2 regions of the Paenibacillus sp. Marseille-P2973 genome follow, and region 1 is predicted to be linked to the other one. Evidence: riboswitches for the same ligand, from Rfam matches in the RefSeq annotation. Region 1 holds a riboswitch; the other holds the start of a gene.
What was found. A riboswitch is a leader RNA that binds a small molecule or an ion and turns the genes downstream of it on or off. The one in region 1 is predicted to bind FMN.
Positions count from the first base shown of each region.

Region 2: linked by a shared signal. The riboswitch ahead of KB559_RS09850 (DMT family transporter) and the one ahead of ribD (bifunctional diaminohydroxyphosphoribosylaminopyrimidine deaminase/5-amino-6-(5-phosphoribosylamino)uracil reductase RibD) in region 1 are both predicted to bind FMN.

Region 1 covers NZ_JAGQEH010000002.1:675,911-679,317, reverse strand. The annotation lists gene lysA (diaminopimelate decarboxylase) at 1-398, shown strand, start outside; gene KB559_RS06750 (peptidylprolyl isomerase) at 580-1,017, shown strand; gene tlp (small acid-soluble spore protein Tlp) at 1,111-1,329, opposite strand; FMN riboswitch at 1,499-1,696, shown strand; gene ribD (bifunctional diaminohydroxyphosphoribosylaminopyrimidine deaminase/5-amino-6-(5-phosphoribosylamino)uracil reductase RibD) at 1,969-3,096, shown strand; gene ribE (riboflavin synthase) at 3,115-3,407, shown strand, end outside.
Region 2 covers NZ_JAGQEH010000004.1:58,555-61,961, reverse strand. The annotation lists gene KB559_RS09855 (GGDEF domain-containing protein) at 1-914, opposite strand, end outside; gene KB559_RS09850 (DMT family transporter) at 1,111-2,076, opposite strand; FMN riboswitch at 2,201-2,353, opposite strand; gene KB559_RS09845 (MetQ/NlpA family ABC transporter substrate-binding protein) at 2,544-3,404, opposite strand.

The DNA.
Region 1 (3,407 bases):
TTCCGGGTGTTCGTAAATACGTGTCCGTCGATGGCGGAATGACGGATAATCCGCGTCCTGCATTGTACGACTCCAAGTATGAAGCTATGTTGGCGAACCGCAGCTTGGATGCTGCCGAAGAAACGGTATCCATTGCAGGCAAATGCTGCGAAAGCGGGGATATGCTGATTTGGGATTTGGAGCTGCCTAAAGTGAATTCGGGCGATTTGCTCGCCGTTGCATGCACGGGCGCGTACAACTATGCTATGGCCAGCAACTACAACCGGATCCGTCGTCCGGCGGTCGTATTCGTTCAAAACGGGCAAAGCGATCTTGTCGTAAAGCGTGAAAGCTTACAGGATATTACTTCCTGCGACGTGATCCCCGAGCGGATTGCAAAGCAGCCGTCGTTCAAGTAAACGGAACTGAACTGTGAAATACAGGTGTAACAGCATCATACGACTGGCCGGGAGGCCGGATTGGATGATGCTGTTGCATTTTTTTTGCGCCATATTTTGCTACGGACGTCATTTCATAGTACACTTGAAGAGGTTTGTCTGAAGTTAATACAATGATAATTCGAAGAAGGAAGTGACCCATATGAAAAAAGGGAAAATTGTTTTGGAAAAAGGCGGAGAGGTTGAAATTCAATTTCTGCCCGAAGAAGCGCCAGGAACGGTAGCCAACTTCGAAAAGCTGGCGAATTCCGGATATTATAACGGCTTGACTTTCCACCGCGTTATTCCGGGCTTTGTTGCTCAAGGCGGATGCCCGGTCGGAAACGGTACGGGTGGCCCTGGCTACACCATCAAATGTGAAACGTCGACCAACACGACCAAGCACGAGCGCGGCGTATTGTCCATGGCTCATGCAGGCAAAGACACCGGCGGCAGCCAGTTCTTTATCGTGTACGAGCCGCAGCCGCATTTGAATGGCGTCCATACGGTATTCGGCAAAGTAACTTCCGGCATGGAGCTTGTCGATCAGGTTCGCCCTGGCGACAAAATGAAAGAAGTTACGGTTTGGGACGAAGCGTAATTGAAATAGAATAGAATCAACAACAATAACCCCTCTGAAGGATTACTCCTCAGAGGGGTTTCGTATTTGCACAATTTCGGCATATTTTAACTGTTAGTGGTCTGCCGCTTCGTCCTTAACCTCTTCGCGGAACCCGCGAATGCTGTCGAGGCGCCGGGCGTTCTTTTCCTCTATTTGGTGTTTTTCTTCGCCGGAAATTTCGTCGGCATGCTCACTTAAATAATCCTGGCCTTCCCGGAAATTTTGAATCGTATTTTGAATGCTGGACTGTAGTTTTTCAACATTATCAGAGCGATCATCAGGTTTTGCCACGAATGAATTCCTCCTAATGTAGATGAAATTTTTATTGAATTAACGGGTGTCGGAGTTATTTTCGCTCAGAGGCGGAGTTTTTATTCCCGGACGGCGGCGGGAGCAATGTCCTTGATTTTTTTAGGGGTTAGTGATAACATTCGGGTTGCAACAAATAATTAACTGAATAGCATTCCTTCGGGGCAGGGTGAAATTCCCTACCGACGGTGATGGCTGGCTTCGATGATCGAGGCATCCTTTGACTGGATGTGATTTGAATCGGAGCAAGCACGAGTCCGTGACCCGTATGCGAGCTTAACCAGCAGCATATGGCTGAGCCGGTGTGATTCCGGGACCGACAGTATAGTCTGGATGGGAGAAGGAGACGCGGAACGCATGGGGTTTAATGAATGTTTAGACACGCCATGTGTTCAAATACAGGAAGCAGTTCTTAAAGTAATTGTTTTCACAATGTCATATTTGCGTTGGGAAAATATTGCTTTAAAAGGACGGCAGACGTTTGATTTGTCATGCATCAGCTTTGACATCTTCTATTTGCGTTTGCTTGCTTTATTCGCGTACATACATTTCTCTCAATTTACCCTGCCGGAATGCTCCGGCGGGGTTTTTTACATTTTCGCAAGGAAGGAGGACATGCAATTGAACAATATCAACGACGAGTATTATATGGGACTGGCGATTCAAATGGCGGAACGATCCCAAGGCCAGACGGGCATCAATCCGGTCGTCGGGGCGGTTGTGGTAAAGGAAGGCGCGGTCGTTGGCTTGGGTACGCATCTCAGGCGCGGTACGCCGCATGCAGAAGTACACGCTCTTAATATGGCCGGCGAAATGGCCGAAGGCAGCACGGTTTATGTAACTCTTGAGCCATGCAGTCACCATGGGTTGACACCGCCTTGTTCCGAACGCTTGATTCGGGAAAAAGTGGCACGGGTCGTCGTTGCCAGTGAAGATCCCAATCCGCAAGTGGCGGGACGGGGAATACGGAGCTTGCGGGAAAATGGGATCCAGGTGGATGTCGGCGTTCTCCGCGAAGAAGCAATTAGGCTCAACAAGGCATTTATCAAATTTATTACGACAGGGCTTCCTTACGTCACGATCAAAACCGCAAGCACGCTGGACGGCAAAATAGCTTCGAGAACCGGAGACAGCAAGTGGATTTCGAACGAAGCAGCAAGGGAGATGGTCCATACGATGCGGCACCGGCATCAGGCCATCATGGTCGGCGTTGGAACCGTCCTGGCCGATGATCCGCAGTTGACAACCCGGCTTCCGGTGCCGGGGCTGTCACCGGTTCGTATTATCGTCGACTCGCAGCTGCGGATCCCGGAAAGCTCCAGAATGCTTAACGACGGCGCAGCTCCGACAGTCCTTCTAACGACGGATAAAGCTGACCCGGACAAGGTGCTTGCTTTGCGTGAGCGGGGAATTAAGGTCATTCCGTGCGGCGAGGGACCGAAGGTTGATTTGAAATTGGCTATGGAAAATCTTGGCGAGCAGGAGATTTCATCCATTCTCGTAGAGGGCGGGGGGAGATTGAACGGCTCTTTGATTCAAGAGCAATTGGCCGATCAAGTTGTCATGTTTTTTGCCCCTAAGCTGATAGGAGGGCTCGAGTCTCCCGGGAATTTTATGTTTGACGGTTACAGCCTGATGAAAGACGCCGTTTATTTAACCGATTTGGAAGTGGAGCAAATGGGGGATAATGTGTGCATCAAAGGAACACCTGTCTGGTCAGGCGCTACTAAGGAAGGACTCAAAATTTAGGAGTAAGGAGGGGAGCTTATGTTCACCGGACTAGTAGAGGAGATCGGGACAATAAAATCGGTTAGCCGCAAAGGAGAAGCGATGGTCCTTGGCATCTCGGCCAGCGTGGTAACGGAAGGCTTGAAGCTGGGAGACAGCATCGCCGTCAACGGAGTTTGCCTGACGGCCACCTCCTTTGACTCTTCTTCTTTTGCTGTCGATGTGATGCCGCAAACCTACCGCCACACGAACCTCAAGGATTTGAAGCCGGGAAGCCGGATCAATCTGGAACGGGCCATGGCGGCAGGAGGAAGATTCGGCGGCCATCTTGT
Region 2 (3,407 bases), on a different contig from region 1:
AGCAGAATGGCGAACTCGTCGCCACCGTATCTCCCGAATAAATCGGCTTCCTTTAGTTGGCCTCGCATTTTATCCGAAAAATCCCTTAACACTTCGTCGCCTATATCATGGCCGTATGTATCATTGATCGTTTTGAAATCGTCAAGATCCAGCAGGATGAAGGATACGGGCATTTGTTTTTTCTCATATAGGGATAAATTCCGCTTCGCTTCCAAAATAAACGTTCTACGGTTCAACGCTCCCGTTAAATCATCGTAACTGGCCAGCTTAAGCAATTCCCTGTCGGATCTTTCTTTGGACAGCAGAACAAACCCCGCATTTCCCAGGGTCATAATGAGATACAAGGACAGAAACGACAAGCTTTGATAAAAGTTCGGTTCAAACATCGTCACCGCTTCGACGGAAAACCAGGACATGCCGGTTCGGACAAGCAGTCCGACGGTCATGAGAAGATATATATAACCGATGAGAATGCTTAGGGACGATCGCTCCGGCGAAGTGATCATTCGGTAAACGGGAGGGTAGAGGAACGCCGCTGACGCCACCGAAACGATCGAAATCCGCAGACCTTCCGTATTGTAAAACAGAACCACGAAATTATAGCTCAGAATGGATATCAAAGTAAGGATCAAATAATACCGTCCGGACCTTTTGCCGAATCCGCCCGTTACTTTCAGCAGCGCCATCGTCTCTAAAGCTGTACCGAGCAGAAAAATCGAATTGGCCAGTGAAATAAAAAACATTTGAGAGCCGAGTACCGGAATAGCGAGAATTCCCCATGTGGCCGCTTGGAACCATTTCGCCGCATAAAAGGTGTTCACCGCCGTATCTCTCGGCTGCCTGTGCCTATATGCGGTTATGAGCACTACCGTAAATAAATGACCAAGCGCAAGCAAAATGAACACGGTTTTCATGTCTAAATTTAAAGGCATAATGTTCAGATCATCCATTTCTTATCCAAGTCGGAAGTTTATGCAAATAAAACGGAAATAATACCCAAACCTTTCGCTATAATACAGGAAAAGTCCTTCTTTTTCATAACCAGTATAAATAAAAAACAAGACTCCCGACAATTTTCCTGTCGAAAGCCTTGCTTATTCTTGATTCCCATTATGCCGGTGAAGAATTATTTTGTCTGGAAATGGCGAACAATGCCGCCCAGATGAGAATGAATCCAACCGCTTGGGCCAGGGTGATGATTTGTTGAAAAGCGATCCAGTTAAGAAGCACGCCCACCATCGGAAAGCTGAGTTCGGCCAGCGTAGCTACGGATGCTTTGGTTGTTGTTAATCCTTTATAGTAAACCAAGAGGCTGAGCAATCCCGGTAAAAGCGCCTGCCCGAGCAGATTCAAGGAAAAGGCCGTAATTCCGGATGCGCTTCCCGGCAAATGCCAGGCAGCTCCTTCATTCCATGTCACAACAAGCAAGAGCGGCAGAGCCAATATGAAGCGAAGCGACGTAACCGTTTCGTATTTCATTTGTCCGACCATCAAGCGGCCCATAACCGTCGATCCGCCCCAGAGCGCCGCAGCGCCCATGGATAACAAGCTGCCAACCTGGATAAAATCGTTCCAGTGTCCAAACGGGATGGAGAAGCCGAAGGTCAGCAAGTAGGTTCCGCCCAGCGCCAAAATGAATAACAGCGAGAAATGACGCGGCAGGGATTCCTTAAGCAAAAATCTGGCCATGATGATGGCGAACAGAGGCTGGAGCTTCTGAAGCAGCAGAACCGCATTGACATTTCCGTTCGCCAGCCCCATCGTGAACAGGATTGTGGCGATCGCGGAACCGCCCCATGATATAAAGAGCAGCGCCCCAACTTGCTTCCAGCCGACACCGAGAAGTTCGCGGCGGTTTTTCCACAAGATCGGAGCTACCACCAGTGCAATCAATATGTGCTCCAGCAGGACCAGCTGGGCCGAAGTAATCGATTTGAGCAAAATAAGACGGAACAATGGGTCAACGCCCCAAAGAGCGGCCCCCAATACGACTAGCCAGAACCCGCTTTTTGCAGAGGTCCCTTGCGCCTTAGCGAGCGGCTTGACTTGTACCCTTACACTTGATGCATTTTCCATATTCCCGACTCCTTCTCGAATATGGGGTCTACGCAGAAAGCCCCCGCCAATTGACATAGGTCAACATAAACGGGGGCTGATCAAATAAGCTTGCGGAATGCATATTCTATGCCGCATGCTTATTAATGATCTTCTCCCATCCGGACTTTACCGTCGGCCTTGGAATTTCACCAAGTCAGTCGCCGTTCCAAAAGGAATAGCGAGTCGCGGGCTAAAGCTATCATTCAAAATAGCTATCACCGCCGGTCAGGAATTTCACCTTACCCCGAAGATCCATATTCATTGTATTTTTATTTTTTAAATTTCAAAGGTTGCCTTCATAATACTGCAGCATATCCTCATTCTCTGTAACAATCATCACATTGAAAATATATATGACTTATTTTATGAAAATAACCCTTATTTGCAACCATTATAGCATTATAATTTATTTTTGTAACCCACTATTTTTTTGAAAGTGAGCTGGTTTATTCAAATGCCGGAATGGCGATTTCACTGTATTGTGATTCCAGGAACTGTTTCACCTCAGGACCGGACAAGCGCTCCGCCAATTTCTTGATCGGCTCGGAATCTTTATTGTCCGCACGGGCTACCATCGTAATCGCAAATTCCGATTCCGTCGTTTCGACCAGCAATGCATCCTTTTTAGGCGTCAGGCCGATCGGACTCGCATAGGCCGGAGTCATCAGTACCAAATCGGCGTCATCAAGCATCCGGGCCAGCATCAACAGATCCACTTCTTCGAATTTATATTTTTTCGGATTTTCAGTAATATCGGCAACGGTAGCGTTAATTCCCACGCCTTCTTTTAACTTGATGATGCCGGCCTTCTCCAACATGACGAGCGAGCGTCCGGCGTTGGTCGCATCATTCGCAATGACGATCGTAGCTCCTTCAGGCAGTTCCTCCATCTTCTTAAAGCGTTTCGAGTATGCACCGTAGACCGCATGATAGACAGGCTGTACCGCTACAAGCTCGCTGTTCGTGCTTTCATTATATTGATTCATATAAGGCACATGTTGAAAAAAGTTCGCGTCCACTTCCTTGTTTGCAAGCGCGTCGTTCGGCTGAACATTGTCGGAAAGCACCACCAGCTCCAAATTGATGCCATCCTCTTTCAGGAGCGGCTTCACCAATTCCAGAATATCCGTCATCGGCGGGATCAGCGTAGCTACCTTCAACGTTACCTCCTTGCCGTCCCCGTTTTGAGCCGTAGAGGCGTCGCCGTTTTGCTCTGCGTTCCCCGCACCCTTAGTATTTCCGTTACCGCAACCAGCTACGGCTACCATTACCAGAACTAACAGTCCTAACATCCACTTTTTGTTCATTTT